Regions from separate parts of the Rahnella aceris genome, predicted to be linked through region 1. Evidence: predicted binding sites of a transcription regulator. Region 1 holds the regulator's gene; each other region holds the start of a gene.
The links. Region 1 encodes LexA, which represses DNA repair genes until DNA is damaged. Its sites were predicted from a motif close to TNCTGTATGTACATACAGNA; they were not measured.
Positions count from the first base shown of each region.

Region 2: the regulator LexA is predicted to act here: its motif matches at 4,523-4,542, upstream of dinB (DNA polymerase IV).
Region 3: the regulator LexA is predicted to act here: its motif matches at 3,566-3,585, upstream of GW591_RS02835 (DNA translocase FtsK 4TM domain-containing protein).

Region 1 is NZ_JAADJV010000002.1:651,489-662,299, forward strand. Features, by position in the region: gene GW591_RS15345 (transporter substrate-binding domain-containing protein) at 1-203, shown strand, start outside; gene alr (alanine racemase) at 207-1,286, opposite strand; gene dnaB (replicative DNA helicase) at 1,395-2,801, opposite strand; gene GW591_RS15360 (quinone oxidoreductase) at 2,984-3,967, shown strand; gene pspG (envelope stress response protein PspG) at 4,364-4,600, opposite strand; gene dusA (tRNA dihydrouridine(20/20a) synthase DusA) at 4,793-5,800, opposite strand; gene zur (zinc uptake transcriptional repressor Zur) at 6,063-6,572, shown strand; gene GW591_RS15380 (CsbD family protein) at 6,731-6,940, opposite strand; gene dinF (MATE family efflux transporter DinF) at 7,130-8,494, opposite strand; gene lexA (transcriptional repressor LexA) at 8,792-9,400, opposite strand; gene GW591_RS15395 (diacylglycerol kinase) at 9,520-9,888, opposite strand; gene plsB (glycerol-3-phosphate 1-O-acyltransferase PlsB) at 10,006-10,811, shown strand, end outside.
Region 2 is NZ_JAADJV010000001.1:51,948-62,758, reverse strand. Features, by position in the region: gene frsA (esterase FrsA) at 1-914, opposite strand, end outside; gene gpt (xanthine phosphoribosyltransferase) at 1,101-1,559, opposite strand; gene pepD (beta-Ala-His dipeptidase) at 1,853-3,313, shown strand; gene dinB (DNA polymerase IV) at 3,448-4,506, opposite strand; gene dpaA (peptidoglycan meso-diaminopimelic acid protein amidase) at 4,790-5,515, shown strand; gene GW591_RS00310 (class II glutamine amidotransferase) at 5,486-6,253, opposite strand; gene lpcA (D-sedoheptulose 7-phosphate isomerase) at 6,280-6,861, opposite strand; gene fadE (acyl-CoA dehydrogenase FadE) at 7,131-9,599, shown strand; gene GW591_RS00295 (carbohydrate porin) at 9,768-10,811, opposite strand, start outside.
Region 3 is NZ_JAADJV010000001.1:616,913-627,723, reverse strand. Features, by position in the region: gene GW591_RS02835 (DNA translocase FtsK 4TM domain-containing protein) at 55-3,501, opposite strand; gene lrp (leucine-responsive transcriptional regulator Lrp) at 3,622-4,116, opposite strand; gene trxB (thioredoxin-disulfide reductase) at 4,849-5,817, shown strand; gene cydD (heme ABC transporter permease/ATP-binding protein CydD) at 5,966-7,732, shown strand; gene cydC (heme ABC transporter ATP-binding protein/permease CydC) at 7,735-9,456, shown strand; gene aat (leucyl/phenylalanyl-tRNA--protein transferase) at 9,508-10,242, shown strand; gene infA (translation initiation factor IF-1) at 10,336-10,554, shown strand; gene clpA (ATP-dependent Clp protease ATP-binding subunit ClpA) at 10,776-10,811, opposite strand, start outside.

The sequences.
Region 1 (10,811 bases):
CGGAAGCGCTGTTTCAGCAGAAACATTACCCGAAACTCTGTGCGGTAAACCCGAAGAAGCCGCTGCAATATGGCGAAAAGGCTTACATGCTGCCGCGTGATGACGTGAGCTGGAAGATGTATGTCGACCAGTGGCTGCACCTGAGCAAAGCCACTGGTGAATATCAGAAGATCGTCAGCCAGTGGCTGGCCGTGAAAAAGTAAGACTTAGTCGCCAATATAAACGCGGGCAACGCGCTCGCTGAGCTGGGTAATCAGCTCATAAGCACTGATACCGGTTGCCTGCGCAATGCGCTCAACCGGTAATTTCCCGCCCCAGAAAATCACTTCATCGCCGACCTTATCGGTCGCATCTGGCCCTAAATCGACAGTGATCATATCCATCGACACACGCCCGGCAACCGGCACTTCCCGACCATTGACCAAAACCGGCGTACCATTCGGCGCACTGCGCGGATAGCCGTCGCCATATCCCATCGCCACCACGCCCAGGCGGGTATCACGGTTGCTGACCCAGGTACTGCCATAACCGACCGGCTCACCGGCAATATGTTCACGCACGGCGATCAGGCTGGAAGTCAGTGTCATTGCCGGTTGCAGCCCAAAATCGCTGGCTGTACCGGTTTCCATTGGCGACACGCCGTACAAAATAATGCCGGGGCGGACCAGGTTCATATGCGATTCCGGCCACAACAAAATACCGCCGGAAGCCGCAATAGATTTTTGTCCCGGCTTGCCTTCGGCAAATTCATTAAAACAGTTCAGCTGTTTCGGTGTCGCGTCGCTTTCCGGTTCGTCCGCGCGGCAGAAATGGCTCATCATATTGACCGGCTGAACCACGTTTTTGCAGGCACTCAGACGCTGATAAAATGCATCGGCCTGTGCCGGATGAACGCCCAAACGGTGCATACCGGTATCGATTTTCAGCCAGACATTCAGCGGACGCGCGAGGTCAGCACTTTCCAGCGCATCAAGCTGTTCGAGGCTGTGAACAGCGGTATCAAGCTGATGTTCAATCAGCAACGGTAATTCGCTGGCGGAGAAAAAACCTTCGAGCAGGAGGATGGGTTTTACCACACCGGCTTTACGCAGCATCAGCGCTTCGCTAAGCCGGGAAACGCCGTAATAATCAGCGTCCTGCAAGCTATGCACCGTCTCCAGCAGACCGTGCCCATAAGCGTTTGCTTTCACTACCGCAACCAGACGACTTTGTGGCGCCAGATGACGCACCCGTTGCAGATTGTGTCGCAGAGCGCGGCGATCAATGACAGCCGTAGCCGCTTTCATTTTAAGTCCTTTGCATGAATTTGAGAGTTTCTGATAGCAAGGCTGAGAACCAAACCCCACCTAGCCTCCCCTTGTGAAAGGGGAGGGATAAATTCAAAACCCGGGAAGTTAATCCTCGTCGTATTGCGGGCCGCCATAGTTATCAAACCGCGACCACTGACCGTTAAAGGTCAGGCGGACGGTACCGATCGGGCCGTTACGTTGTTTACCGAGGATGATTTGCGCGATGCCTTTTTCTTCACTGTTATCGTGATAGACCTCATCACGATAGATGAACATGATTAAGTCGGCGTCCTGCTCGATGGAGCCGGATTCACGTAAGTCGGAGTTGACCGGGCGTTTATCCGCACGTTGCTCCAGGCTTCGGTTAAGCTGCGACAGCGCCACCACCGGCACCTGCAATTCTTTCGCCAGCGCTTTGAGCGAGCGGGAGATTTCGGCAATTTCCAGCGTACGGTTATCAGACAACGCCGGAACGCGCATCAGCTGGAGGTAGTCGATCATGATCAGGCTCAGGCCGCCGTGCTCACGGAAGATACGTCGCGCACGCGAACGAACTTCGGTTGGCGTCAGCCCGGACGAATCATCGATATACATGTTACGTTTTTCGAGCAGAATCCCCATGGTGCTGGAAATACGTGCCCAGTCTTCATCATCGAGCTGGCCGGTACGGATTTTGGTCTGGTCGACGCGCGAAAGCGACGCCAGCATACGCATCATGATCTGGTCGCCGGGCATCTCAAGGCTGAAGATTAAGACCGGTTTATCCTGCATCATCGCGGCATTTTCTGCGAGGTTCATCGCAAAAGTGGTTTTACCCATCGACGGACGCGCCGCCACAATGATCAGGTCAGATTTTTGCAAGCCTGCGGTTTTCTTGTCGAGGTCAGCATAGCCGGTTGAAACGCCGGTTACGCCGTCATGCGGGCGCTGGAACAGCTCTTCGATACGGGAGACCGTGCTTTCCAGAATACGGTCGATACTTTTTGGACCTTCGTCTTTACTGGCGCGGCTTTCGGCAATCTGGAATACGCGGGATTCGGCTAAGTCCAGCAGGTCTTCGCTGCTGCGGCCTTGCGGATCATAGCCCGCGTCGGCAATTTCATTGGCGACGGAGATCATTTCCCGGACAACAGCACGTTCGCGCACAATGTCAGCGTAAGCGCCGATGTTCGCCGCACTGGGGGTGTTTTTAGAGAGCTCTGCCAGATACGCAAAACCGCCGACGGAATCCAGATCGCCTTTCTGTTCCAGCGATTCGGAAAGCGTGATCAGGTCGATTGGTTTGCTCATTTCCAGCAAACGCTGCATTTCGGTAAAAATCAGGCGGTGCGGGCGACTGAAGAAGTCATTGCTGACCACCCGTTCGGCCACATTATCCCAGCGTTCGTTATCCAGCATCAGCCCGCCCAGAACGGATTGTTCAGCTTCCAGCGAATGCGGCGGAAGTTTCAACCCTTCCATCTGGCGATCGCGGTTTTCGTTCTGTTGATTGGTCGGTTTTTTTGCTGCCATCTGTGGATTATTTCCTGCTCTAAGCGCCTGTTTTATGAGCGTCGGGTTTCCAAAAATCGGAGCCTGACTCGCGCGACAGTATAAACCATTTCAAAAGGGTATTAACCCTTAGTGCCGAAAATCTGGATTGTCCCTGACATTTAGCCTAGGGTTGAAATCAGACTCCATCACGAGGAAAAAACATGGCAAAGCGCATCCAGTTTTCTGAAACAGGCACCCCGGACGTTCTGCAATACGTTGATTATCAGCCACAAGATCCGCAGGCAGACGAAGTCCAGGTCGAGAATAAAGCCATCGGTATCAACTATATCGATACTTATGTGCGCAGCGGTCTGTACGCACCGGCCAGTTTTCCGGCGGGTTTAGGCACGGAAGCGGCAGGCATAGTCAGTAAAGTCGGTAGTGGCGTAACGGACATCAAACCTGGCGATCGTGTGGTTTACGCACAATCCGCGCCCGGCGCTTACAGCGAATTCCATAACGTACCACAGGAAAAAATCGCCCTTTTGCCGGACGCGATCAGCTTTGAGCAGGCCGCAGCCTCCTTCCTTAAAGGGCTGACAGTTTATTATTTACTGCGCAAAACCCATGAAGTACAGGCCGGTGAAACCATTCTTTTCCATGCCGCAGCCGGTGGCGTAGGCCTGATTGCCTGCCAGTGGGCGAAAGCGCTGGGCGTAAAACTGATTGGCACCGTGGGCTCTGATGAAAAAGCCGAACGCGCCAGACAGGCCGGTGCATGGGAAACCATTAACTACCAGAAAGAAGATATCGCGACCCGCGTGGCGGAACTGACGAACGGCGAAAAAGTCGGTGTGGTTTACGATTCCGTCGGCAAAGATACCTTTGAAAAATCGTTAAACAGCCTGAAACGTCGCGGTTTACTGGTCAGTTTCGGCAATGCGTCCGGCCCGGTAAAAGGTGTGGATCTGGCGATACTCAATCAAAAAGGTTCGCTGTTTGTGACGCGCCCTTCCCTGAATGGTTACGTGACTAACCGTGAAGAACTGCTGGAGGCGAGCAGCGAGCTGTTCTCAATGATCGCCAGTGGCGCGATAAAAGTGGATGTCAGTGACGCGCAGAAATTCCCACTGTCCGAGGCAAAACGCGCGCATGAAACGCTGGAAAGCCGCGTGACACAGGGTTCAAGTCTGCTCATCCCATAAAAGTTTCCCTGAACCAATGCAAAAAAGGCTTTCACAGTTGTGAAAGCCTTTTTTACTGCCTGACTCAGACGACCTCTGATTTCAGACGGGTACTGCTGTAGGGTACTGCCGGGTAAATCCACAGGGCGATGTCACTTAAGCGACTATTGTGTGCCTCAGCGGACTTGATGAATTCGGTTTACAGCCTGCTGGCTGCCAATGAATTCCATCCTAACAGTCACCCATGTTAAAAAATATGATTTATGCATTTTGACCGCACATTCTGACCCAGCTTGTGATCGCTAGCACATAAGCAAAAGTTATCACTGCAACGGTTACATTTTTTTGCGCTCAGAACACAGTCAGCAATCCCCATTATTTCATGCAGTTACGAAAACCGATAAAGTGAAGCTGTTATTACGGCAAGCGACGGCGACGGTATTTTGGCTCATCAGGCCGGAAAAATGTCCGGTAAATCCAGACCGCAAGCACGGCCAAAAGCAGCCACGGCAACATTTTTACAACAATCGCCAAAAACCCACCCAACATCATCAGAGCAAATGCCACGACCAGCGCCGCAACCATACCCAGTAAAGAAATGCCGGTCAGCATCAGCATAAAGAAAAAACCAAGCACGAAGAGAATTTCCAGCATCAGGTGCTCCTTAATAAGCCATGTGCGATAAGACGTAGCGTCCAAACACGCATTAACCATTACAAGAAACATGCCAGTGTGATGGGATAAATAATTGATTGAATGATAAGGAAAAAATAATTCGCAGGCACGAATGGCCTGCGAAAAGATAGTAAATTTGACTAACAGATAGCGATTTTACTCACCCTGTTTTTATGCCTGCGCCACCACTTCCTGCGGCTGAGCAACCATCTGCAACGCCTGTTCGACCACATCAATGCCCGCGCCGGCTTTATGCGCATTCTCACTCAGATGACGACGGAACTGACGCGCGCCCGGCACCCCCTGGAACAGACCAAGAATATGGCGGGTAATGTGGCCGAGGTAAGTACCTTTGCTCAGTTCCGCTTCGATATACGGATACAGCGCGCGGATAATATCCGGCCCGGTTTTCAGCGGCGCATCAGAGCCGAACAGCTCGCGATCCACATTCAGCAACAGGCCCGGATTCTGGTAAGCCTCACGCCCCACCATCACGCCATCCATATATTGCAGGTGCGTTTTGGCTTCTTCGAGGGTTTTGATACCGCCGTTAATTGCCAGGGTCAGGTGCGGGAAATCACGCTTGAGCTGATATACGCGCGGGTAATCCAGCGGCGGAATTTCACGATTTTCTTTCGGACTGAGGCCCGAAAGCCAGGCTTTACGCGCATGAATAATGAAGGTATCGCAACCGCCGTTTTCTGAAACCTGACGGATGAAATCACACAGAAATTCGTAGCTGTCCTGATCGTCAATACCGATTCGCGTTTTAACCGTGACCGGAATTGAGACTACGTCGCGCATGGCTTTGATGCAGTCAGCCACCAGCGACGCCTGACCCATCAGACAGGCACCAAACATGCCGTTCTGCACGCGATCTGACGGGCAACCGACGTTGAGGTTAATTTCGTCATAACCACGTTCTTCCGCCCGTTTTGCGCAATGCGCCAGATCAGCCGGATTGCTGCCACCAAGCTGCAAAGACACCGGATGTTCTGCATCGCCAAACCCGAGATAATCCCCTTTGCCGTGAATAATGGCGCCGGTCGTGACCATTTCGGTATACAGCAACGTCTGGCCGGTCATCAGCCGGTGAAAATGGCGGCAGTGGCGATCGGTCCAGTCGAGCATCGGCGCAACGGAAAAACGCTGGGCGGAAAAGGGAGTGGTCTGGGGCATTACGTGTTGAGTTTCTGACATCGGCCTGACATTCGCTGAAGGGGTTCGTGACGCTCCCCCCGCTTCGCGCCAGAGGGAAGGTAATCGCTGATTATACCACAGAACAAAGATTCGGCATCTTGTGCCGCTGAGCAGGCGGATGCCGACGTTGCATCACATCTGAATGGCGCATAATTCGTCGTTTTGGTGCAAGCATGATAAAATCATCGGTGGTCGCATGATGTGGCCTATTCATTCCAATCTGCGCTCAGAGACCGTTGCTATGACCCTGAATAATCCGGAAAAATTACTTTCACAAGCTGAAGAACTTTGCCAGCAGCGCAATGTTCGCCTGACGCCGCAGCGGCTGGAAGTACTGCGCCTGATGACGCAACAACCCGGTGCGATCAGCGCCTATGACTTGCTGGATCTATTGCGCGTAAGCGAACCTCAGGCGAAACCACCGACCGTTTACCGGGCGCTGGATTTTCTGCTGGAACAGGGATTTATTCACCGTGTTGAATCCGCAAACAGCTATGTTCTCTGCCATCATTTTGAAGAGCCGAGCCATACTTCTGCGCTGTTTATCTGCGACCGCTGCGGGTTAGTTACCGAAAAAACCACCGACGGCATTGAAGAGCGTCTGGCAAAACTGTCATTAGAATCCGGATTTGAGCTTCGCCATTCCGTCGTTGAAGCGCATGGCTTATGTGCAGAATGCAAAGTAGTAGAAACCTGCGACAGCCATGACCATTGCGATCACGACCACAGTATTGTGGTGAAAAAACGCTGAATGATCGGGTTTTAAGGTTTTGAAGGTGACTCGTAAGAGGAGGATGTTTTGTACAGAGAAGAGGTTGGGTACATCCGTGTACCCGTATCCTGAAGCGTTCCGGGTAGGAGCAGCTAAATCTCAGGATCCGTCACTGGCACGCGAGGGGGAGTCGCGTCTTACCAGTGATATTTGTTTTTGGTTTCCCATTCATTGAGCTCTTTCTCGGCCTGATCTTTTTGATAGCCGTAACGCTCCTGAATTTTACCGACTAACTGATCACGTTTACCTTCAACCACTGTCAGGTCGTCATCAGTCAGTTTGCCCCATTGTTCTTTCACTTTCCCTTTGAACTGCTTCCAGTTACCGTCGGCTTGGTCCTTATTCATAAAATATCTCCTGTTACCTTGGGTTTTATGAACTGCATTTCGTCTTGCAGCTCGTCCTTAACACTTTAAAGGTTAGTAGAGAATCTCGATTAATCCTCCTTAAACAGGGATAAAAACCACTATTAGGATTAATCTAAAGCATGAAATAACGACAAAGCTGCGCTTATTTCTTTGAAAATAGCTGAAAAATCAGTGCGACGGAGACGAAAACCATGTGTCATGCCGCCAGTAACGACGCCATATCCAGCCCAGTGAAATCCCGCGTAACCCGAGGAATACCGTCAGCGCCAGCCACAACGCATGATTGCCCAGCAGCGGTAAAGTGAACAATGTCAGCCCGTACCCCAGCGCCGCCACCAGCATGCTGTTTCGCATATCCCGCCCACGCGTTGCGCCGATAAACATGCCATCAAGCAAATAGCACCAGACAGCCACCAGCGGCAGTATAATTTGCCAGCCAAGATATCGGTCCGCCAGCTCACGCAATTCCGGTAATGATGTCAGCGCATCAATGATCGCCCCACCCGCCAGCGCGTAAATCAGAGCAAAAAACAGCGCAACCAGCCCGGCCTGACGACACGCGGCATGCCAGACATTCAGCAGTTTTTCGCGGTTGCGGGCACCGAATGCCTCACCGGAATGCGCTTCGATAGCATAAGCAAAACCGTCAAGTGCAAACGCGGTAAATGTCAGCAGGTTCATCAACACGGCGTTGACCGCCACAATGTGGCTGCCCAGCCGCGCGCCCAGAACGGTCAGCGATGCAAAGCAAAGCTGCAACAGTAATGAGCGCAGCATGATGTCGCGGTTAAGCCCGAGAAGACGGCGCAAATTACCACGCCACGCGGAGGTGATTTCTGCGCCGGTGATACCGCGTCGTTTCATCACCCGCCAGACGAAATACAGCCCGATGAGTAGCGTGAAATACTCGGAGCTTGCCGTCGCCATGGCTGCGCCACGCACGTTCCAGCCCAGCCCGATCACCAGCCACAGATCCAGAATGATATTCAGCAAATTCCCGGCAATCAGCAAAATCACCGGCCCGCGAACGTACTGAATGCCGAGCAACCACCCGAGGATCACCAGATTCGCCAGTGAAGCCGGGGCGCTGAACCAGCGGATTTCGATAAACAGCCTCGCCTGTTCAAGCACGGGCTGGCTGCCGCCGACAATGTGAAACGCCAGCTCCATCAGCGGATGACGGAATACCACAATAATGACGCCCGCCAGTACAGCCAGAAGGAAGGGTTGTACAAAAGCACGCGCCAGAAGCTGATTATCTTTCGCGCCCAGCGCCTGAGCGGTCATGCCGGTGGTACTCATCCGCAGAAACAGTAAGAGCATAAAAAGGAAAGTGGTGATCATCGAACCCACAGCCACGCCGCCGAGATAATCCGGGCTGTCGAGATGACCGATCACTGCGGTATCCACCAGGCCGAGGAGTGGCACCGTGATATTGGAAAAAATCATCGGCAATGCCAGCATCCAGAGCGCTTTATCGGCAGGGCTTAAAAAGGTGTTTTTGAGTGTGTGTCGCAGGGAATGATGTTGCATAGAGAATCTCATGCCGGAGGTTCAGGTTATGCCTGTAAATGACATCGCCCCGAAAGGGGCGATGATGAGAGAAACGCATTTCTCTTTGAATTCACATGGATGCCAGAGGCCGCCGCCATCCATATTCAATTAGTTTTAGTCTTGTCTATCTGACACAGCAATTTCTGACTTAGTCATATCTGACCGAGTAATTCGCGTTATATCAAGGCGGCAACTAAGCGAACGCCGGGAGCATACACAAGTATGTGACCGGGGTTGCGAAGGCAGCCAACGCAGAGATAGCTCGAAGTACGAAGGTCAGATCCAGTCGCCGTTGCGGATAACACCTACGGCTAAGCCTTCAATGCTGAAATTCTGCTCGCGCAAATCCACCACGATCGGCTGAAACTCGCTGTTCTCAGGCAATAACTGCACCACACTGCCTTGTTTTTTCAGGCGTTTCACGGTGACCTCATCATCGATACGGGCCACCACAACCTGACCATTACGCACGTCTTGCGTTTTATGCACGGCCAGCAGATCGCCGTCAAGGATACCAATATCACGCATCGACATACCGCTGACACGCAGCAGGAAATCGGCGCTCGGCTTAAACATTTCCGGATCGATCTGATAGTGCCCTTCGATATGTTGCTGCGCCAGCAGCGGTTCACCGGCGGCAACGCGGCCAATCAGCGGTAAACCTTCTTCTTCTTCCATCAGCAGACGAATGCCGCGTGATGCACCGGAAACAATCTCAATAACACCTTTACGCGCCAGCGCTTTAAGATGCTCTTCCGCCGCATTGGGAGAACGGAACCCCAGACGTGATGCAATCTCTGCGCGGGTTGGTGGCATACCGGTGGTGGAGATATGATCGCGAATAAGGTCGTAGACCTCTTGTTGTCTGGTCGTTAAAGCTTTCATTCCGCCCCCTGGTTGTTTATACAGTCTTGCTGTGAGTATATACAGCTAAACGGTCAATGAAAACCTAAGATTGAATAAAAACAGGGCATAACGTTGATTCCTGGAATGCAGATTCCAAATCAGAACCATCGCGACCAAAAGATGCTGACCCAGACAAAAATCGCCAATATGATGGTCAGAAGTACGGCAGCAGAGCCGATATCTTTTGCGCGACCAGAAAGCACATGAAACTCAGGCCCGATGCGGTCTATTGCACATTCCACCGCGCTGTTGAGCAACTCCGTGACACAGACCAGCACGACGGATCCCACCAGCAGGATACGTTCAATGGTGCTGACATCAAGCCAGAAAGATAGCAAAATTAACGGGATAGCGACGCTGGCCTCCTGGCGAAATGCCGCTTCGTTTTGCCATGCCGCTTTGAATCCTTTCCAGGAATAGCCGGCCGCTTTATAAATTCGGGTAAATCCGGTGACTTGGTTCGCCATTTCGGGTACTGATCCTTAGAGTGTTTGCAGCATTTTAGCTTTTATATGACCACAGATCTCCACGGATCTTTCTGGTATCCTTGCGGCGAAATTGCTAACAAGAGGCTTCACGTTTTTATGTCAGGTTGGCGTAGACTTTATTACACATTATTGAATTTACCACTCTCATTGCTGGTAAAGAGCAAGGTCATACCTTCAGATCCGGTTACCGAGTTGCATTTAGACCCGACGCGGCCGATTTTGTACGTATTACCTTATAATTCCAAAGCCGATTTGCTGACGTTGCGTGCGCAATGTCTGGCGCAGAATCTGCCTGATCCTCTTATTCCGCTGGAAATTGACGGCACCCTGCTACCAAGCCATGTCTTTATAGCCGAAGGCCCGCGCGTATTCTCTTATTACACGCCGAAGCAGGAATCCGTAAAGCTGTTCCACGACTACCTTGATTTGCACCGCAATAATCCGGATTTAGACATTCAGATGTTGCCGGTGTCGGTAATGTTTGGTCGTGCACCGGGCCGTGAAGGTCAGGACGACACGCCGCATCTGCGCGTGCTGAACGGTATCCAGAAATTTTTCGCTGTGCTGTGGCTGGGGCGGGACAGTTTCGTCCGTTTCTCCAATACCGTTTCCCTGCGTTATATGGCGACGGAACACGGCACAGATAAGACGATTGCTCAAAAACTGGCACGTGTGGCGCGGATGCATTTCTCCCGTCAGCGTCTGGCTGCGGTTGGTCCGCGCCTTCCGGCACGTCAGGATTTATTCAATAAATTGCTGGCCTCAAAAGCCATTGAGAAAGCGATTGAAGACGAAGCCCGCAGCAAGAAAATTTCCCACGAAAAAGCCCAACAAAACGCCATCGCCCTGATGGAAGAGATTGCCGCTGACTTCTCTTATGAAGCCGTGCGCCTCTCTGACCG
Region 2 (10,811 bases), on a different contig from region 1:
AGCGTATGCACCAGCGCCCCCAGCGTGGCCACTGCCCGCACGCGGCGCGGTTCGAGATACGCCAGACGCACCGCGACGTTCGCACCAAAACGGTAACCGAGCAAACTGACGCGGCTGGCATCGACCCAGGGCACATCCGAAAGCTGCATCAGCACCTGCTGATGCAGGAAGCTGGTGTCCTGCGTCAGTTTCCACTTCGATGAAAAACCGATCGACGGCATGTCGATGGTCAGCATCGCGATGCCCATCGGCGCGAGATATGAACGGAACAGGCGCTGATGGTCACTCTGTAAGGTGTCGAGACCGCCACACACCAGCACCGTCGGGAACGGTGCTTTCCCTTCGGCCGGCAGGTGCAGGAATCCGGTGATCGGCGCACCGCCGGGGATCTTAAATTCCAGCTCTTTCAGTTCGTAAGGCGAATGTTCCGAGGATTTTTCAAAGGCTTTATTGGCCAGCGCTTGCGCCTGTTCCGCCAGCGTATCGCCTTTCAGATGCGGATAACCGGCGATGCTGTAAAGGTTGGCGGCTTTCAGCCAGTATTCGCTCGCCACATCCGCATCTTTTTCTTCGGCGGCTTTTTGCTGCCAGTACATCGCCTGATTTGACCATTCGTAGATCCAGTTGCCATTGCGGTAACCAATCACGGTATCGAGCAGCAACGGATCGCTGTGCTCCGCCTGGGAGACAGCAATGCGCGACAGCACTTCTTCCACTTCCAGCGGATCAACCCCGCGCCACATCCACATCAGACGGTTAATCGTGCGGTACCAGCAATGAACCGTGTCGCCTTCCAGCGCAGAATGCATCGGCGGGTGCGTATTATGGTGATGAACGCGATGAACCAGCGTTGATGTTTCCGGGTATTTGAAGGAAGGTTTAAACAGTTTTTCCGTAAGATTGGCTGGAGCCATGATGCAAGATCCTCCGTTAGCAAGCAGCAGGTCGCCCGCAGGCGATCATTTCTGGACGGGATTATAACCCGCCCACGTTGCGACAAGTGAGGGGTGAGGTCAAGCGGAAAGGATTTCAAGGCAATAAAAGCAAAACGCCCGGCAATGAGCCAGGCGTTAAATTAGAGGAATATTAACAGTGGAGGATTATTTTCCTACCAGAGGTGGCACGAATACCACGCCCATATCCCACGGCTGTTCGATCCAGGTGTTCTGCGGGATGTCGATCACATAGTCATCAACCAGCGGTGCGCCAGCCGGTTTCGCGAAGATCGTGATGAAATGCGCTTTCGGGTACATTTCGCGGATGGCTTTCGCGGTGCCGCCGGTATCCACCAGATCGTCGATCACGATGAAGCCTTCACCGTCGCCTTCTGCGCGTTTCAGCACCTGCATTTCGCGCTGATTATCATGGTCGTAGCTGGAGATACATACGGTATCCACATGACGGATGCACAGCTCGCGAGCCAGCAACGCTGCCGGAACCAGGCCACCACGGCTGACTGCAATAATGCCTTTCCATTGTTCTGCCGGCAGCAGGCGTTTAGCCATAGTGCGCGCGTGGATTTGCAGCATGTCCCAGGTTACAACGTATTTTTCGCTCATAAAGGTGTCCCAGCCAGTGAATTAACGGCTTCTAAAAAAATAATGGGGGGAAAAAAGGTTGCGCGAGATTATAGTGAGTCCGGTTCACAAAAACCAGCGATTATCTGGCTTCAGCCGCCCAAAAATCCCGGAATTTCTCCCCGTCCCCGCGCACAGGTTAAGATTAAGTGATATTCTGTCAGGCCACTCGCCACACAGTCTGGCGGGGATTACTTAACCTTAAACCTACAGCATCTCAGTCAGTTCCCCTGCAAACGGAGCCTGAATGAGCTGACTGTCACAGGAGACTTATAGTGTCTGAACTGTCTCAGCTTTCGCCACAACCGTTGTGGGATATTTTTGCCAAAATTTGTTCAATTCCGCACCCTTCCTATCATGAAGAAGCGCTGGCAAAACACATCGTTGAATGGGCACAGGAAAAAGGTATCCACGCTGAGCGTGATGAAGTTGGCAACATTTTGCTGCGCAAACCCGCCACCAAAGGCATGGAAAACCGCAAAGCCGTTGCACTGCAGGCTCACCTCGATATGGTGCCGCAGAAAAACAACGATACTGTTCATGATTTCACTAAAGATCCGATCCAGCCCTTCATCGAAGACGGTTGGGTAAAAGCCCGCGGCACCACGCTGGGTTCTGATAACGGTATCGGTATGGCGTCCGCGCTGGCGGTTCTGGCTGATGACAGCGTAGAACACGGCCCGCTGGAAGTGTTGCTGACCATGACCGAAGAAACCGGCATGGCAGGCGCATTCGGCCTGCAACCGAACTGGTTACAGTCTGAAATTCTGATCAACACCGATTCTGAAACCGAAGGCGAAATCTACATGGGTTGCGCTGGCGGGATTGATTTTACCGCCACACTGCCGCTGAGCCGTGAAGCGGTTCCGGCCGGTTTCAGCACGCTGAAACTGACCCTGAAAGGCCTGAAAGGTGGCCACTCCGGCGCGGAAATCCACTTAGGTCTGGGCAACGCCAGCAAACTGCTGGCACGTTTCCTGGCAGACAACGCTGATACTCTTGGTCTGCGCCTGCTCGACTTCACCGGCGGCACACTGCGTAACGCTATCCCGCGTGAAGCGATTGTGACCCTTGCTGTTGCTGCTGATAAAGCAGACGCGCTGAAAGCGGCAGCACAAGAATTCCTGGCAACGATTCAGTTCGAACTGTCAGCGGTAGAGAAGAAAATTGCCTTCGTGGTGGAAGCGGCTGAAAGCAACGCTAAAGCGCTGACCGCAGAAACTCAGGGTAAATTCCTTGCCCTGCTGAACGCGACGCCAAACGGCGTGATCCGCATGAGTGATGACGTGAAAGGCGTGGTAGAAACCTCGCTGAACGTCGGTGTTGTCACCATGAAAGATGACGAAGTGGCGATCAACAGCCTGATCCGCTCGCTTATCGACAGCGGTAAAGAATATGTGGTCAGCATGCTCAATTCACTGAGTGAACTGGCTGGCGCGAAAAGCCTGGCAAAAGGCAGCTATCCTGGCTGGAAACCTGAGCCGAATTCACCAGTGATGACGCTGGTGCGTGAAACTTACCAGACGCTGTTCAATAAAACTCCGAACATCATGGTGATCCACGCCGGTCTGGAATGCGGTCTGTTCAAAAAACCGTACCCGGACATGGACATGGTTTCCATCGGGCCAACCATCACCGGGCCACACTCGCCGGATGAGCAGGTGGAAATCGCCAGCGTCGAGCTGTACTGGAAACTGCTGACGGCCCTGCTGAAAGCGATTCCTGAACGCGGTTAATACTCGATCGGTCCCCTAAATCATTCGGGCTGTATCAAGGCGGCAACTGAGTAAATCCCCGGGAGCATACACAAGTATGTGACCGGGGTTTGCGAAGGCAGCCAACGCAGAGACAGTTTGAAGGATGACGGGGATCATTCCCAGGGAAGCAGAAGCTGCCGCTCTATTTGCGGATCCTGCAACGTCACATGCAATCCCACCAGCCTGACTCCCCTTCCGCCACGCCGCTGTTCCCAGGCTTCACGTGCGACCTTCAGCAGATCTTCTTTATTCAGCACCGGCCAGACGTGTTCCTGCGTGGTCTGCTGGAAATCATGGAATTTGAGTTTTACGCCCTGCCTCGCGATGCGCAGATCCGGGCTGACACGGCTTAAACGTGTTTGCAGTTCAGGATACAAACGTTCGATCAGCGACACGCATTCTTCCCAGCTGTGGATATCTTCTGCCAGTGTGCGTTCAACGCCGACCGATTTACGTAACCGCTCGGGGGAAATTTCACGTTCATCGATACCCTGACAGCGTTCCCACAGCACACGGCCAAATTTGCCAAAGCGTTTAAGCAGTTTTGCCAGATCATAACGCTGCACATCGCCGCAGGTGATCAGCCCCTGCTCCTGCAAACGCTGAGCGGTGACTTTACCGACGCCGGGGATTTTACTCAGCGGAAGATCCTGTAAAAACGCCCCGACTTTTTCCGGCGTGATCACAAACTGACCGTTGGGCTTGTTCAGATCCGAGGCGATTTTTGCCAGAAATTTGATCGGCGCGATACCCGCAGATGCCGTCAGATTGATCTCATCGAAAATGGCCTGACGGATTTCAGCAGCGATAAGCGTTGCAGAGCCGTTGCATTGCGTCGCGTGGGAAACATCCAGATAAGCTTCATCGAGTGACAGCGGTTCGATCAATGGCGTATAACGCGCAAAGATTTCGCGGATATGGTTTGACGCTTCTTTATAGGCCTCCATTCGGCCGGGGATCACTTTCAGGTGCGGGCAAAGTTTCAGTGCCATGCCGGTGGGCATCGCGCTGTGCACGCCGAATTTGCGGGCAGGATAATTAGCGGTGCTGATAACACCACGGCGGTCACGACTGCCGCCAATGGCAATAGGAATGTCGCGCAGGGAAGGATCATCGCGCATTTCGACCGCAGCGAAAAAGCAGTCCATATCCACATGAATGATTTTACGCATAACCCTCCCCCTCAATAACTGTATAAGTATACAGTTGAATGCAGGGATGTCCAACATAGAAAATGAGGGTTAGTTTGACTTAATTAATCACCATTAATGGCAACGTAATAATTTTCCTATTCCTAAAGTCATTATTCATTATTTGGTGATTGCTAAAAATTTAATCAGTATTAATATGACAGCGTTTCCGACAGACAGTACATAAGAAGAAAATCAGTGGCGGTCTTACAGGCAGTTGAGCTGTAGACAAAATAATCAAAATTATTACCGAGCAGGACTTAGAATGATCAGAATCGCGCTGTTTCTTGCGATGCTCCTCAGTTTGCCTTTATTTACAGCAAATTACGCCGTGGCCAGCGATGCTGTCCCGGTCAACGCGGCACTAAAAAAACAATTACTGGGTGCACCTGTTTATATCCAGATCTTCAAACAGGAACGTAAACTCGAATTGTATGCTCAGCTCGACGGCGAATTTCGTCTGATCGGCAGTTATGGCATCTGCGATTTTTCCGGCGGTTTGGGAAATAAACGTCGCGAAGGCGATTTCAAAAGCCCGGAAGGTTTCTACAACGTGGATATTCACCACCTGAAACCCGACAGCCGCTTTTATCGCGCCATCAACATCGGTTTCCCCAATGCTTATGATATCTCGCAGGGTTATTCAGGTAAGTATCTGATGATCCACGGTAACTGTAAGTCTATTGGTTGCTACGCCATGACCGACGGCTATATGGACGAAATATTCACCTACGTACAGGCGGCATTCCAGTTCGGGCAACGCAATTTAAAAATTAGCATTTACCCGTTCAGGATGACCGATGCCAACATGAAGGCGCATAAAAACTCCAGCTATTACAGTTTCTGGAACCAGTTACAGCCGGGATATGCGTACTTTGAGAAACACCATCAGCCACCAAATGTCGTGGTCACTGACGGTAGATATGAAGTGCTACAACCGTTGTCCAACACCCCGCTGCCTTCACAGCTGGCGTTCGCCCCGATGAAATAATGCGAATTCACCTGGAGCAATTTTGTTCCAGGTTTCGTTCGCCGTCAGCGGTTGCGTGGCAATCACGGTGACGACATCATCCGGTGTCGTCTGCTGCTGAAAATCAATTTCCACATCCTGATCCAACAACGTTGCCTTGCCGAAAGGCGCACGCCGCGTGATCCAGTGCAAATTCGTCGAGCAATACGCCATCACGAAATTGCCATCCGACAGCAACATGTTAAACACCCCTTTCTGCCGTAATTCATCAGCCAGCGACGCAATATAGCGAAACACTGGCGGCCAGCTTGCAGGGCGGCGCGGATAGCGTTGGGTGAGTTTGTGCAGTAACCAGCAGAAGGCGTATTCGCTGTCGGTCTGGCCCACCGGACGCAGCGTACCGGTATCGAGCTGACGATAACCACGAAGCTGACCGTTGTGCGCATAAGTCCAGTTGCGTCCCCACAGTTCGCGGGTAAACGGATGAGTATTTTCCAGCGCGACTTCACCACGGTTTGCCTGACGGATATGAGAAATCACCGCGCAGGATTTGATCGGATATTCCTGAACAAGGCGGGCAATGGGCGAATTAAAGCTTGGCGTCGGATCTTTAAAAGTACGACAGCCATTCCCTTCATAAAAGGTGATGCCCCAGCCGTCTTTATGCGGGCCGGTCCCGCCACCACGCTGCACTAATCCACTGAAACTGAAACAAATATCAGTAGGAACGTTAGCGCTCATCCCGAGCAATTCGCACATCACCAGCCTCCTTTACGGCAAAAGGCTTATGCCTTTGCCATCTCTTTTTCGATCAGAAGAATCAAAATATGAATGACTTTGATGTGGATTTCCTGCACGCGGTCAGCGAAACCAAAGTGCGGAACGCGGATTTCCACATCGGCTGAACCGTCCATTTTCCCGCCATCTTTACCGGTCAGGGTGATAACTTTCATGCCTTTAGCGCGTGCGGCTTCGATGGCTTTGATCACGTTACCGGAATTACCGGAAGTGGAAATGCCCAGCAGCACGTCGCCCTTCTGGCCTACGGCTTCCAGATAACGGGAAAAGATGTATTCGTAACCGAAATCGTTGCCGACGCAAGAGATGTGGCTGACGTCAGAAATCGCAATTGCCGGATAGCCCGGACGGTTTTCACGATAGCGGCCTGTCAGTTCTTCGGCGAAATGCATGGCATCGCAGTGTGAACCCCCGTTACCACAGGAAATCACTTTCCCACCCGCTTTGAATGAATCGGCCAGCAGCACCGCTGCACGTTGAATAGACTCAATATTTGCCGGATCGCTGATGAATTTATTCAGCGTGTCAGCAGCTTCGTTCAGTTCAGTACGGATAATATCCTGGTACATAGCAGCCTCTTTTATGTCCATTTGCAGCCGGTTTCAGCACGGCCGATAGCAATAAAACGTTCCGCTGTGCAGTTTAACGGAAAGCCGAAACAGCGAGAAGCCATGAAGCGGTAATGATTCCGATAGTTTCTGTTTTTGACGCTTCGTGCGACCGGTTTGTGAGCTGTGTTGTAATTAGTATGTAAACGTATTGATAAAGAAATGAGCATGAACTAAAACCATTATATCCCTACAACAGGTCAGACCTCCTACTACTCAGGAGCTTTACTATGATGGTTCTTAGCATTGTTGCATTTATCGTGATCCTTGGTGCGTTGTTCTATCACAAGGTCAATCTCGCCCTGAGCAGCCTGATTTTACTGGCGTTTACGGCGGTTATGGGTGCCATTAATCTGTGGACACTTTGGCTGTTATTGCCGCTGGCGATCATTCTCCTGCCCTTCAATATCCCTGTCATGCGCCGTTCATTGTTCTCCGGCCCGGCGCTTCGCACCTTCCGTAAAGTGATGCCCGCAATGTCGCGCACGGAAAAAGAAGCGATTGAAGCAGGCACCACCTGGTGGGAGGGTGACCTGTTTGGTGGCAAGCCAGACTGGAAGAAATTGCAGGATTATCCTGAGCAGCAACTGACAGAGGAAGAGCAGCGCTTTATTGACGGGCCGGTTGAAGAAGCCTGCCGTATGGCGAATGACTTCCAGATCACCCATGAACTGGCTGATTTGCCGCCGGAACTGTGGGCGTATCTGAAAGAACACCGCTTCTTCGCGATGATCATTAAGAAAGAGTACGGCGGTCTGGAATTCTCGGCTTATGCGCAGGCGCGTGTGCTGCAAAAACTGGCCGGTGTGTCAGGCATTCTGGCGATCACCGTCGGTGTGCCGAACTCCCTCGGGCCAGGCGAATTACTGCAACATTACGGCACCACGGAGCAGAAAGATCACTATCTGCCGCGTCTGGCCGAAGGTCTGGAAATTCCCTGTTTCGCCCTGACCAGCCCGGAAGCGGGTTCTGATGCCGGTGCCATCCCGGACTTTGGTATCGTGTGTAAAGGCCAGTGGCAGGGTAAGGAAGTGCTTGGCATGCGCCTGACCTGGAACAAGCGTTACATCACGCTGGCACCTATCGCCACCGTGCTGGGCCTGGCGTTTAAACTGAAAGATCCCGATCACCTGCTCGGCAACGAAACGGATCTGGGCATTACCTGTGCGCTGATCCCAACCGACACCGCCGGTGTTGAAATTGGTCACCGCCACTTCCCGCTGAACGTGCCATTCCAGAACGGCCCGACGCGCGGCAGCGATATTTTTGTACCGATCAATTACATCATTGGCGGCCCGAAAATGGCCGGTCAGGGCTGGCGTATGCTGGTGGAATGTCTGTCTGTCGGCCGTGGCATCACGCTGCCGTCTAACTCTACCGGCAGCCTGAAATCTCTGGCGCTGGCGACCGGGGCTTATGCCTATATCCGCCGTCAGTTCAAACTGCCTATCGGTAAAATGGAAGGTATCGAAGAACCGCTGGCGCGCATTGCCGGTAACGCTTACGTGATGGATGCCGCCGCAACGCTTATCACGAACGGCATTATGCTGGGTGAAAAACCAGCGGTGCTGTCCGCTATCGTCAAATACCACTGTACTCACCGCGGCCAGCGCGCCGTGATGGATGCGATGGATATCACCGGTGGTAAAGGCATTATGCTCGGCAGCAGCAACTTCGTGGCCCGCGCTTATCAGGGTGCGCCGATTGCGATTACCGTGGAAGGTGCCAACATTCTCACCCGCAGCATGATCATCTTTGGTCAGGGTGCGATCCGCTGTCATCCTTATGTTCTTCGTGAAATGGCGGCGGCGGAGAAAAACGATCTGGTTGATTTTGACCGTGCGCTGTTCGGGCATATCGGCCACGTCGGCAGTAACAAAATGCGCAGCTTCTGGCTCGGCCTGACTAACGGCCGCACCAGTGATACGCCGGTCAATGATAAAACCGCCCGTTATTACCAGCACATCAACCGTCTGAGCGCTAATCTGGCATTGCTGGCTGATGTGTCGATGGGCGTGCTCGGCGGCAGCCTGAAACGTCGCGAACGCATTTCCGCCCGCCTCGGTGATATCCTCAGCCAGATGTATCTGGCGACGGCGACGCTGAAACGTTATGACGAAGAAGGCTGTCACGAAGCGGATTTACCGCTGGTGCACTGGGGCGTGCAGGATTGTCTGCATCAGGCCGAAGTCGCTATCGACGATTTGCTGCGTAACTTCCCGAACCGTTTTGTGGCTGGCGTGATGCGCCTGGTGATTTTCCCGTTGGGCCGTTCGCACTCCGCACCGTCTGATCGTCTGGATCACCAACTGGCGCGTATTCTGCAGGTGCCTTCAGCGACACGCAGCCGCATCGGTCGTGGTCAGTATCTGACACCCGGCGAGCACAATCCGGTTGGTCTGCTGGAAGAAGCCTTGCAGGATATTCTGGCCGCTGAGCCGGTTCACAAACGTCTGTGCGAAGCGATGGGCAAAAAACTGCCGTTCACCCGTCTGGATATTCTGGCGCAAAAAGGTCTGGATGCCGGTCATCTGAGCGCCGACGATGCGCGTATCCTGAGCCGTGCGGAAGAAAGCCGTCTGCGTTCAATCAACGTCGATGAGTTTGAACCTGACGCACTGGCCGCACAAAAACCAGAAGCGGAGAAAGACAGCATAAAAAAGGCTGAGGCGAAACCCCGCCACACCGAAGCTGCCTGATTTAACTGTTAATCCATAAAAAAACCTGAGTGTTTACGCACTCAGGCTTTTATTATTTATGAAGATACATACATATTACCCTAAATAGTTCGTGTTGCAGAAAGGCGGTAAGCTCACTCACCCTGGGAGTGCAACCAACGCATCTGTGACGCGAAATATGACGGGTAATCAGAAGTAGTATTTAAAGCGTACCCGCGCCCCATACCGCTCATCGCTGTCATCATCGCCGCTGTAGGTTTTATCTGCTTCCAGCATGGAGACATAAGCGCCCAGATACACGTTGAAGTTTTCCATATCCATCACGTTCGGGATCAGGTAACTGGCGTGAACGGTATGAATGTCGTAGCTGCCCGGTTCATCAAACCAGTCATCGTCGTAATCGGATGCGCGGACGCCATTGATGCTGAAGTCTTCGATTTTGTTGTGCGCATAGATGTAGCCCAGCTCGAAGCGTTTCCATAAGGCATTGGCACCGACGGTAAAGTCTTTTTCATCCGATGCATCCATATAGGCCGTGCTCAGGTTTGCCACCACGCCGTTCTCAGGGTCAGCTTTCTGCCCGTCCCAGGTCATGGTCATGCCATAACCATTACGTTTGGACTGATCAACGAATTCGCCATTTTCACCGGTGTAGCCGTACGCATTGTTCACCACGTTGGTTTCCATTGCGGCGGCCACCGAGAACGCATCCCCTTTCCAGGCAATGACCGGACGCAGGTACGCGACGTTTTTATCATTCTCAAGTTGGTTGCCGTGGTAGTTTTGCTCAGCAAACAGTGAGGTGCCGTTTTCCAGCAGGGTGTTCAGCTCGAAATACCAGTTGCCGATATTCTTATTCAGCATGATGTTGCCGCCGCTGTCACTGCGACCGCGCCCTTCTTTCATCATGTAGACATAACCGTAGCCGTCGGCGTACAGATCATTGGCGGTATTCCCGGAGTATTCAACGAAGGTGTCCTGATTAAGCGGGAACATATCGTAAGCTTCGAAGCGGCCGATTTTTGCCATCCAGTTTTTTTCTTCACCGAAGAAGAAAGCGGCATCATCAAGATTCATTGAACCGTTCAGGTCAGCCGTTGGCTGCACAGAGAAACCGGAGAACTGACCATTATCATTTCGACGATAACCATCAAGACCGATTAATAACCGTCCGTTAACATCCCAACGCTCATTATTCCCCGGTTTCCAGTTTTTATTGTCACTGGTTCTGAC
Region 3 (10,811 bases), on a different contig from region 1:
CACAAGGGTCGCATTCGCGACCCTTCTTAACAAATGCAGGCAAACCGGCTGGGTTTACTCGTGTGACGGTGGTGCCAACACTTCGCGGTTACCGTTATGACCCGGAGTACTGACAATGCCCTGCGCTTCCATTTGCTCAACAATGCGCGCCGCACGGTTGTAACCGATACGGAACTGACGCTGAACACCCGAAATCGACGCACGGCGTTTATCGACTACGAACGCAACCGCCTGATCAAACAGCGCATCGAGCTCTTCATCACCGTCCAGCCCTAAACCGCCACCCTCACCATCTTCACCACCGGAAACAATGCTTTCGATGTATTTTGGACGACCGCGCGCTTTCCAGTCCTGAACCACCGCATGCACTTCCTGATCACGGACAAAAGCACCGTGAACACGCACCGGAATCGAGGAGTTTGGTGCCATATACAGCATGTCCCCCATCCCCAGCAGTGATTCTGCGCCGCCCTGATCCAGAATGGTGCGGGAGTCAATTTTACTCGAAACTGTAAAGGCAATTCGGGTCGGAATGTTGGCTTTAATCAGACCGGTAATAACATCGACAGAAGGACGCTGAGTCGCCAGAACCAGGTGAATACCTGCCGCACGGGCTTTCTGGGCCAGGCGCGCAATCAGCTCTTCAACTTTTTTACCGACGGTCATCATCAGGTCAGCAAACTCATCGACCAGCACCACGATAAACGGTTCTTTCTGCAGATACGGCGGCTCAGCAGCCATGCCATCGCCCGGCTTCCAGAACGGATCAGGAATGGGACGTCCCATCGCCTCCGCTTCCAGAACACGTTCATTGTAACCGGCAAGGTTACGCACACCCAGCGCCGACATCAGTTTATAGCGACGTTCCATTTCACCGACACACCAGCGCAGCGCATTGGCTGCATCTTTCATGTCAGTAACGACTTCGGTCAGCAGATGTGGAATACCTTCATACACCGACAATTCGAGCATTTTCGGGTCGATCATAATGAAGCGCACATCTTCAGGTTTAGACTTGTACAGCATACTCAGAATCATGGCGTTAACGCCGACGGACTTACCGGAACCGGTCGTACCGGCCACCAGCAAGTGAGGCATTTTCGCCAGATCGGCGATAACCGGCTCACCTGAAATATCTTTACCCAGCACAATTGTCAGCGGCGACGTACTTTCTTTAAATTTCGCACAGTCCAGCACTTCGCGCAGATATACCGTCTGGCGCTTCTTGTTTGGTAATTCCAGGCCGACATACGGTTTGCCCGGGATCACTTCCACAACACGCACCGCAACCGCAGACAATGAACGGGCAAGGTCACGCGAAAGGTTAGAAATACGTGCAGCTTTCACGCCCGGCGCCAGATCCAGTTCGAAACGGGTAATCACCGGCCCCGGCAATTTCCCCACGACATCGGCTTTAATGCGGTAATCATTCAGACGCGCTTCGATCAGATTTCCCATCTGTTCCAGCGCGAACTCATCCACAGGCTCAGCTTCAGCCGGCGGTGAGGTCAGCAAATCCAGTGATGGCAGCGGTGTGGTCGGTTTCACCAGCGGCTGTTCATTACGCATAAGGAACGGATGGATCAGGCTATCCATATCAGGCTGCGCCGATGGCGAAGACTGTCGTGGAGCCTCATATTCCTGCGCATGCTGTACGGGCTCAGAAGACGTAGCGCGCTGATAAGGTTGTTGTGCAAACGTTGCAGGCTGCGGTTCTTCTTCCGCTTGTGCCGGCAATGTAAACAGCGGTTCAGAAGGCGTATCGTCCACCAGGTCAGCCATTGGTGAGAAGCTGAATGCATCATGCTGGCTGAGTTTCATGGCCGCAGCGGCAAAATCATCAGCAACAGCCGGTAATTCAGTCTGCTGATTTTGTGAATGATGATGCTGTACCACGCCGCTTAGCGGTTCGACATCCTGCTGATAGCGGGCCTGCTCACGCGCAGCAAACGCATTGCGCAATTCGGCTTCCTGCAAGGCAGTTTCTTCATCAGGTTCATTTTCAGTGACCGCATCGCCATAGCGCTCTTGTTGCTGAGCGGCAAACGCCTGCTGCAATGCTGCTTCCTGTAGCGCTTCTACGTCTGCCTGGATCTGTGGATCGCTATGCGTCGCAGACTGTGCCTGTTCCTGCTGTTCTGCCATACGCTGAGAAGGCAGCTTGATGCCATACGAGGCCAGCTCACGGCGTGTAGGTATACGCACCGGATTAGGACGCGGCAACTCAGGGCCAAAGCCTTTTTTCACCTGTGGATTTTCATCGCTCACAGCACTGAAGGCCGGCATAAAGGTGTTACCAGCGGAAGATGCCGTGGACTGCCCTGCCTGTGCAAGGCCGGTCGCCAGTGCTGCGGTGGCCGCCACGCTGGCCGCCTGAGCGGCATCAGGCACTGCTGAACTGAAATCAAACGGAGAACGGGAATGCTCCACGGCAGTTTGCCAGTTGCCCAGACTTGGACCATCTTCCTCTCTGCGCTCAACTGGTGCTGGTGAAGGCGATTGCTGAACGGGCTGCGGATGGCGCGGAACTGGTGTTTCTTCCGGGATCTCGAAATTGTATAACGGCGGAATGGCCGTTGCCGGTGCTGGCTGCGGTGAAATATTAGCAACCGGCGGCTCAGCAGCATAAGGATCCGCTGCCTGTACCGGTTCAGCAACAGCCGCGCTCGCAGCAGGTGCGGTAGCCTCAGAAGATGCCTGCGCTACAGGTTCATTCACCGAAGGCGCAGAGAACAGCACGTCATCTTCATCAGCTTCGGAAGCTTCGGCAGTTGCAGGAGCCGCTGCAGCAGCGACGGCCGGCGCGACTTTAGCAGCCGGTTTTGCGTCATCGTCTTCCAGTAGCGGATCGTCCTCCTCGTCGTAATCATAATCATCGTCACGACGGGACCGGTTGGTCACGATATTTGTTACACCCAGCACGGCACCACCGATCTTTTCGGCGATCGTCAACCAGGACCAGCCGGTAAATAAGGTCAGGCCAGCAGCCCAGACGCATAACAGCACCAGAGTCGCCCCCACATTATTAAAGTAAGGTGTCATCGCGGTACTGAGCAAACTGCCGATTACACCGCCGGAAGCGAAGTAATACAGGTCATCAACGTTGACGGCTGCAAGACCACAAGACGTGACAATGAGCGCCAGCGTGCCAATAAGGCGCAGCGAAAGGGCAAAATAATCGACGAAATCCTGTTTATCCCGCTGACGGAAAGCCGCCCAGCAGAGACACAGAATAATAGGTGGAATAGCGTAACCAAATACGCCAAAGATGAAGAACAGCGTGTCGGCCATCCATGCACCTACACCACCGCCCCAGTTATGAATTGGCCCATGCCAGGCTGTCTGAGACCAGCTTGGATCAGAGGGGTTAAAACTCACCAATGCCGCCATTAAATAAGCAGCAAAAATCGCTACCACAACCAGCAAAGCCTCCAGAAGACGGCGGCCATTGCTCAGTTTTTTCAGGGTAACTTCTTTATCTTCTGTATATTCCTGGCTCAAGAAAGGCTCTCCAGGTTCCTGTGAACTGAGAAAAAGCAACAGCGCCGAGACTCCCCGGCGCCATAGCTGTATAGATACACAGGAGTGTAGCTAAAATGACAAGGTTTTGCACCAGAACAATTACCGGGTCTTAATGACCAGGCGATTTGTCTGTTTCACTTCTTCCATCACCACGTAGGTGCGGGTGTCGTTAACACCTGGCAGACGAAGTAAAGTCTCACCTAACAGCTTACGGTAAGCAGACATATCAGGTACGCGGGTTTTCAACAGGTAGTCGAAGTCCCCTGAAACCAGATGACACTCCTGAATATCTTCGAGTTTTTGTACTGCCGCATTGAACTGTTCAAACACATCCGGGGCGCCGCGATTGAGGGTAATCTCAACAAATACCAGCAACGATGCGTCCAGATAATGCGGGTTGAGCAATGCAGTATAACCATTGATGAAGCCCTGACGTTCAAGACGACGAACGCGCTCCAGACATGGAGTTGGAGATAATCCCACACGTTTGGAAAGCTCGACGTTTGAAATCCGGCCATCCTTTTGCAATTCGTTGAGGATGTTACGGTCAATACGGTCGAGATCTTTTCCCGGACGTTTTTTGTTGTCTACCATTATTATTGTCTCTCTGCTGTCCTTCCCTGCACCTGCCATACCCCAGCCAACTTCAATGTCTAAGGGTTGTCCCAAGCGAAGACCCGATGATTAAGGTTTACGCATCCAAAAGCCGCGTTGATCCCCTGTCAAAAGGAACACGGCCATAAAACGGATACTCAAAAGAAATAACCTTGTGAAATTAATAGATTGAAAACCACCAACCTGATTCACTAAACCCTGCTGCAACATAAAAACCAAAAAGCAATACCAGGACGGGTCCGTAGCAGCCAATTGCATAAATTCAAGTCACAGACAGGCAGTTAATTTCTTCTTCCCCTGATGTTTTCGCAAATGCACAGCGGATTGTCAAAGTAAAAGAAGCAAAATCAGAAGAACGTGCCAGATTGAAAAGCGGACGCCCCCTTTTTAGCTGTCTTTTATCTATGAACAATAACAACGCATCTCACCCATTATTTCGGCCAAATCCCTACAAACAATCCTGAATTGTGGCTAAATTAACGCGTTCTGATGAACAACGTTCACAACGATGGGTCGCCGGAATGCTGGTTTTTCATCCTATCCATCAAACAGTTATCTGCCTCATCAATATTGGCGAAATCCTTTTTACGCGGGTTACGCAGTAAAAACTATCAGACAAATCGTTAACAACATCTGAGTTTACTTTTTTTACTGCGCCGTTTTCCCTACAATCGGTTTATCGCTTGTCGCCATCGCGGAGATGAATTACGCATGAGTACGGTTAAACACAGTAAGTTATTGATCTTGGGTTCCGGTCCGGCGGGTTATACCGCAGCGGTTTATGCTGCGCGTGCAAACCTCAATCCGGTATTAATTACCGGTGTGGAAAAAGGCGGTCAGCTGACCACCACTACCGAAGTGGAAAACTGGCCAGGCGATCCGGAGGGTCTGACCGGTCCGGGCTTAATGGAACGTATGCATGAGCATGCCACCAAATTTAATACTGAGATCATTTTCGACCACATCAACAAAGTCGATTTGCAGAACCGTCCGTTCCGCCTGACTGGTGACAGCGGTGAATACACCTGTGACGCGCTGATCATCGCAACCGGCGCTTCAGCACGTTATATCGGTCTGCCTTCTGAAGAAGCTTTTAAAGGTCGCGGCGTGTCAGCCTGCGCAACCTGTGATGGCTTCTTCTATCGCAACCAGAAAGTCGCGGTTGTCGGCGGTGGCAACACCGCTGTTGAAGAAGCTCTTTATCTGGCCAATATTGCCTCTGAAGTGCATCTGATTCACCGTCGTGACAACTTCCGAGCGGAAAAAATTCTGGTGGATCGTCTGAACGACAAAGTGGCCAGCGGCAATATCGTTCTGCATACCCATAAGACCCTGAATGAAGTGGTCGGCGATCAGATGGGTGTGACAGGCGCGAGCCTGCTCGACGTGCGCACTGATGAGAAATCGCAAGTGGATGTGGCGGGCGTGTTCATTGCTATCGGTCACAGCCCGAATACCGGCATTTTTGAAGGCCAGCTGGAACTGAAAGATGGCTACATCAAAGTGCAGTCCGGCTCTCATGGCAACGCCACCCAGACCAGTATTCCGGGCGTCTTCGCAGCGGGCGATGTTATGGATCATATCTACCGTCAGGCGATCACTTCTGCCGGAACCGGTTGTATGGCCGCACTGGATGCAGAACGCTATCTGGACGGTTTATCTCAAGCCCCGGATTTATAATTACGCCTGCGGCTAGTTATCGGACCAAGAGTCCATACAAAGAGTAACGAATAAGGCGGCTTAATTGCCGCCTTATTGTTTTCAGTGTTGAGCCAAGCATGTAACATGAGCGCCCTCCCATCCGGATTGCTGCACAGACTGATGCCTGATGAATAAAACACGACAACAAGAACTTATCCGCTGGTTAAAACAACAAAGCTCACGCGCCAAAGGCTGGATCCGTCTGTCTATGATGCTGGGTTTACTTTCCGGTTTGCTGATCCTCGCGCAAGCCTGGCTGATGGCCGGATTACTGCACAGCCTGATCATTGACCACACACCGCGTGATGCCCTGCTGCAAAGTTTCCTGTTAATGGCGCTGACGTTTGTTCTGCGCGCTGTGGTCACCTGGCTGCGTGAACAGGTGGGCTTTATTTGCGGACGTGTTATCCGTCAGGAAATGCGCAAGCTGGTGCTGGATCGTCTCGAGAAGCTGGGACCTGCCTGGATCCAGGGAAAACCGGCTGGCAGTTGGGCCAGCATTATTCTTGAACAAATCGAAGATATGCAGGATTACTATTCCCGTTATCTGCCGCAGATCGCTCTCGCAGGTATTATTCCCCTCCTCATTCTGGTCAGTATTTTCCCGATTAACTGGGCCGCCGGGCTTATTTTGCTGGTGACAGCGCCGCTGATCCCGCTGTTTATGGCACTGGTCGGTATGGGGGCCGCTGATGCGAACCGTCGTAACTTTGTCGAGCTGGCGCGTCTGAGTGGGAATTTTCTCGACAGCCTGCGCGGTCTTGATACGCTTCGTCTTTTCCATCGCGGCACAGCGGAAATCGACCAGATTAAGCGTTCAACTGAAAACTTCCGCGCCCGCACGATGGACGTTCTGCGTCTGGCCTTTTTATCTTCCGCTGTACTCGAATTCTTCGCCTCTATTTCTATCGCCGTTGTCGCGGTTTACTTCGGCTTCTCCTATCTCGGTGAACTCAATTTTGGCAGTTACGGCACGCCTGTGACCTTGTTCGCTGGCTTTCTGGTACTGATACTTGCCCCTGAGTTTTTCCAGCCTCTGCGTGATCTGGGCGCGTTTTACCACGCCAAAGCGCAAGCCATCGGCGCAGCAGAAAGTTTAGTCACGTTTCTGAGCGCAGAAAGTGCCGATATGGGTGACGGCGAGCAACCCTGGCCAGCCGGGCAGACAGTGGCACTGGCAGCCCGCGACGTCATTATTCAGTCACCGCAAGGCAAAACGCTGGCCGGTCCGTTAACGTTTAGCATTCAGACCGGACAACGTATCGCGATTGTCGGCCTGAGCGGCGCGGGGAAAAGCTCCCTGCTCAACGCCCTGCTGGGCTTCCTGCCTTACCAGGGTTCCCTTACTGCCAGCGGTATTGAACTGAAATCATTGCGTAGTGACGAATGGCGTAAACAGCTGAGCTGGGTGGGCCAGAACCCGTATCTGCCCGAACTTACCCTGCGCGCCAACATTCTGCTTAATCAGCCGGAGGTCAGTGACGAACAGCTTCAGTCCGCCATTGAACGTGCGTATGTGAATGAATTTCTACCCTTGTTACCGCTGGGGCTGGAAACTGAACTGGGTGACAGTGCTGCGCGGTTATCTATCGGACAGGCGCAACGCGTCGCCGTTGCCCGCGCCCTGCTCTCACCATGCAGTTTGTTACTGCTCGATGAGCCGACCGCCAGCCTGGATGCGCACAGCGAAAAACGTGTGATGAGCGCGCTGAGCGAAGCCTCTAAAGCACAGACTTCACTGCTTGTAACGCATCAACTGGAAGATACCCGTGACTATGACGAAATCTGGGTGATGGAGAAAGGCCTGATCGCTGAGCGTGGCACCTTCGCGCAACTGGTGACTCAGAACGGTTTATTCGCCAGTCTGCTTTCCCGGCGGAATAAGGAGCTTTAATGATGAAAACCCTTCTGCCTTATCTTGCTCTGTACCGCCGCCACGGGTTCCGTCTGTCACTGGGTGTTATTCTGGCCATCGTCACCTTACTGGCGAGCATCGGTCTGCTGACGCTCTCTGGCTGGTTCCTGGCAGCCTCGGCAGTGGCCGGTGTCGCCGGTTTATACAGCTTCAACTATATGCTGCCCGCAGCCGGTGTGCGCGGTGCTGCGATATTTCGTACCGCAGGCCGCTATGCTGAACGTCTGGTCAGCCACGACGCGACCTTCCGTGTGCTGGCGCATTTGCGGGTGTTTACATTCACAAAAATTCTGCCGCTGTCACCGGGGGGAATTGCACATTTCCGTCAGGCTGACCTGCTTAACCGCCTGGTCGCCGATGTCGATACGCTCGATCACTTATATCTGCGGGTCATTTCTCCGCTGGTGAGTGCGCTGGTGGTGATCATTCTGGTGACCTTCGGCCTGAGCTTCCTCGACGTGAAACTGGCGCTGACGCTGGGCGCGATTATGCTGGTGCTGATGCTGCTCCTGCCGGTGATTTTCTACCGCGCGGGAAAACCTGCCGGACGTGAACTGACGGCGCTGCGCAGTAACTACCGGATGCAACTGACATCGTGGTTACAGGGGCAGTCTGAACTGGTGGTTTTCGGCGCTCAGTCGCGGTTCCGCCAGCAACTCAATGATATCGAACAGCGTTGGATGTTGCGCCAGCAGCAGCAGGCAAAACTCACGGGCCTGTCTCAGGCAATGGTGATCGCGGCGGCCGGTCTGACCGTCACACTGATGCTATGGCTGGCTGCCGGTGGTATCAACCAGTTCCCGCAACCGGGCGCACTGATCGCACTGTTTGTCTTCACCCCGCTGGCGGCATTCGAAGCGCTGGGACCTGTAGCCGCCGCATTCCAGCATCTCGGGCAGGTTATCGCCTCAGCTCAGCGCGTCAGCCAGATCATCGACCAGCCCGCAGATGTGACCTTCCCGTCTCAGGGCCCGCTGGCCGGTGAACGGGTTAGTCTGTCGCTGAAAAATGTGAATTTCACCTATCCGGGGCAACCGTTGCCGGTGCTGAAAAATATCAATCTGGATGTCCGTGCCGGTGAGCACATCGCCCTGCTTGGTCAGACCGGTTGTGGCAAATCCACCCTGCTGCAACTGCTGACTCGCGCCTGGGATATCAGCAACGGTGCGTTGGAAATCAACGGTCATCCGGTTGCTGATTATGATGAAGCGACACTGCGCAAAATGATCACCGTCGTCAGCCAGCGTGCGCACGTCTTTAACACCACGCTGCGCGAAAACCTGCGCATGGCATCGCCGCAGAGCACCGACGAACAAATCGCCGATGCTCTGAAACAAGTTGATTTACATGTCCTGCTGGAAAACGAAGGCCTGAATGCCTGGCTCGGTGAAGGCGGACGTCAGCTTTCCGGCGGCGAACAGCGTCGTATCGGGCTGGCGCGAGCTTTGTTACATGACGCGCCACTGTGGTTGCTGGATGAACCCACGGAAGGGCTGGATGCAGAAACGGAACAACACATTTTGGCACTGCTGCACAAGCATTGTCAGAATAAGACGCTACTCTTAGTGACGCACCGTTTGCACGGTCTAGAAGCCCTCGACAGGATATGTGTTATGGAAGAGGGGCAGATTGTGGAACAAGGCGATCACCAGACGTTAGCCGCGGCACAAAGTCGTTATGCAAGGTTCCTTGCCCGCGCCTGACGGGGTTGTTTGTGGTTTTACGGCGGACGTGTCCGCCGGATAAGGAGATCTATGCGGTTAGTTAAGCTTGAGGCCAATTCATTGAATTTCCCGGAACCTGAAACCGCATTGCAGGAGCCGAATGGCCTGCTGGCTATCGGGGGCGATCTTACCGCTCCCCGCCTGCTTTCCGCGTACCAGCATGGCATTTTCCCCTGGTTCGAGCCGGGGGAAATGATCCTCTGGTGGTCACCTGACCCCCGCGCAATTTTGGTCCCGGGAGAACGCCACGCCAGCCGCAGTCTGAAACGTTTTATGCGCAAGATGCCGTTTCGTTTCACCCTCAACCAGCAATTTGAGCAGGTGATCCATGCGTGCGCCATGCAGCGTGAAGATGGCACCTGGATCGGGCCGCTGGTGCAGCGTGGTTATCAGGAATTGCATGAAGCCGGACGCGCGCACTCGGTTGAAGTCTGGGAAGGTGAAGAACTGGTTGGCGGTTTGTACGGCGTTTCTGTCGGCGGATTATTTTGCGGTGAGTCGATGTTCAGCCGGCGGGAGAATGCCTCTAAGTGCGCGCTTATGCTTTTTTGCCAACATTTTTCCCGCAATGGAGGAGAACTGATTGACTGTCAGGTGCTCAACCCTCACACTGCGTCGCTGGGTGCGAGAGAGATCCCCCGCCGCCAATTTTTGCAGCAGTTATCCGCACTTTCGCAACGCGCGTTAGCACCGGATTGCTGGTTGCCACAAGACTTATCCCCACATGATGAAGACCTGCCGGTGTTCCCGAAGGATAGGGAATAGGTGCGGTCATGGACCATACTTCTTTACATAATGTGGGTTTTTCGGCATTATCTTGCCGGTTAAAAACTATGGTAGTTAGACCTAGAGGATTCGATGGCCAAAGAAGACAACATTGAAATGCAAGGCACCGTACTTGATACGCTGCCAAACACTATGTTCCGTGTAGAATTAGAAAACGGACACGTAGTTACCGCTCACATCTCCGGTAAAATGCGTAAGAACTACATCCGCATCCTGACGGGCGACAAAGTCACTGTAGAGCTGACCCCGTACGACCTGAGCAAAGGCCGCATTGTCTTCCGTAGCCGTTAATAAGCGGCTCACTCATCGCTGATTTTCCGGCGATACCTGAGGATACCCTTTTCGCCCTTCCTGCTGTTGCAAGGGCGTTTTGTGGTATCCGCAATCCGGCGTTTTGTTCCATTATCCTTTCTGAAATCCCTCACTAATTACTGCAATTAAATAAAGAATTTCAGAAAGAAAAAAGGCGATGTTTTCACATCGCCTTTTGTTTTTTCATGCTTTATGAAAAATTAATGCACCGCACCTTCCGGTTTTTTCTTCTGCGC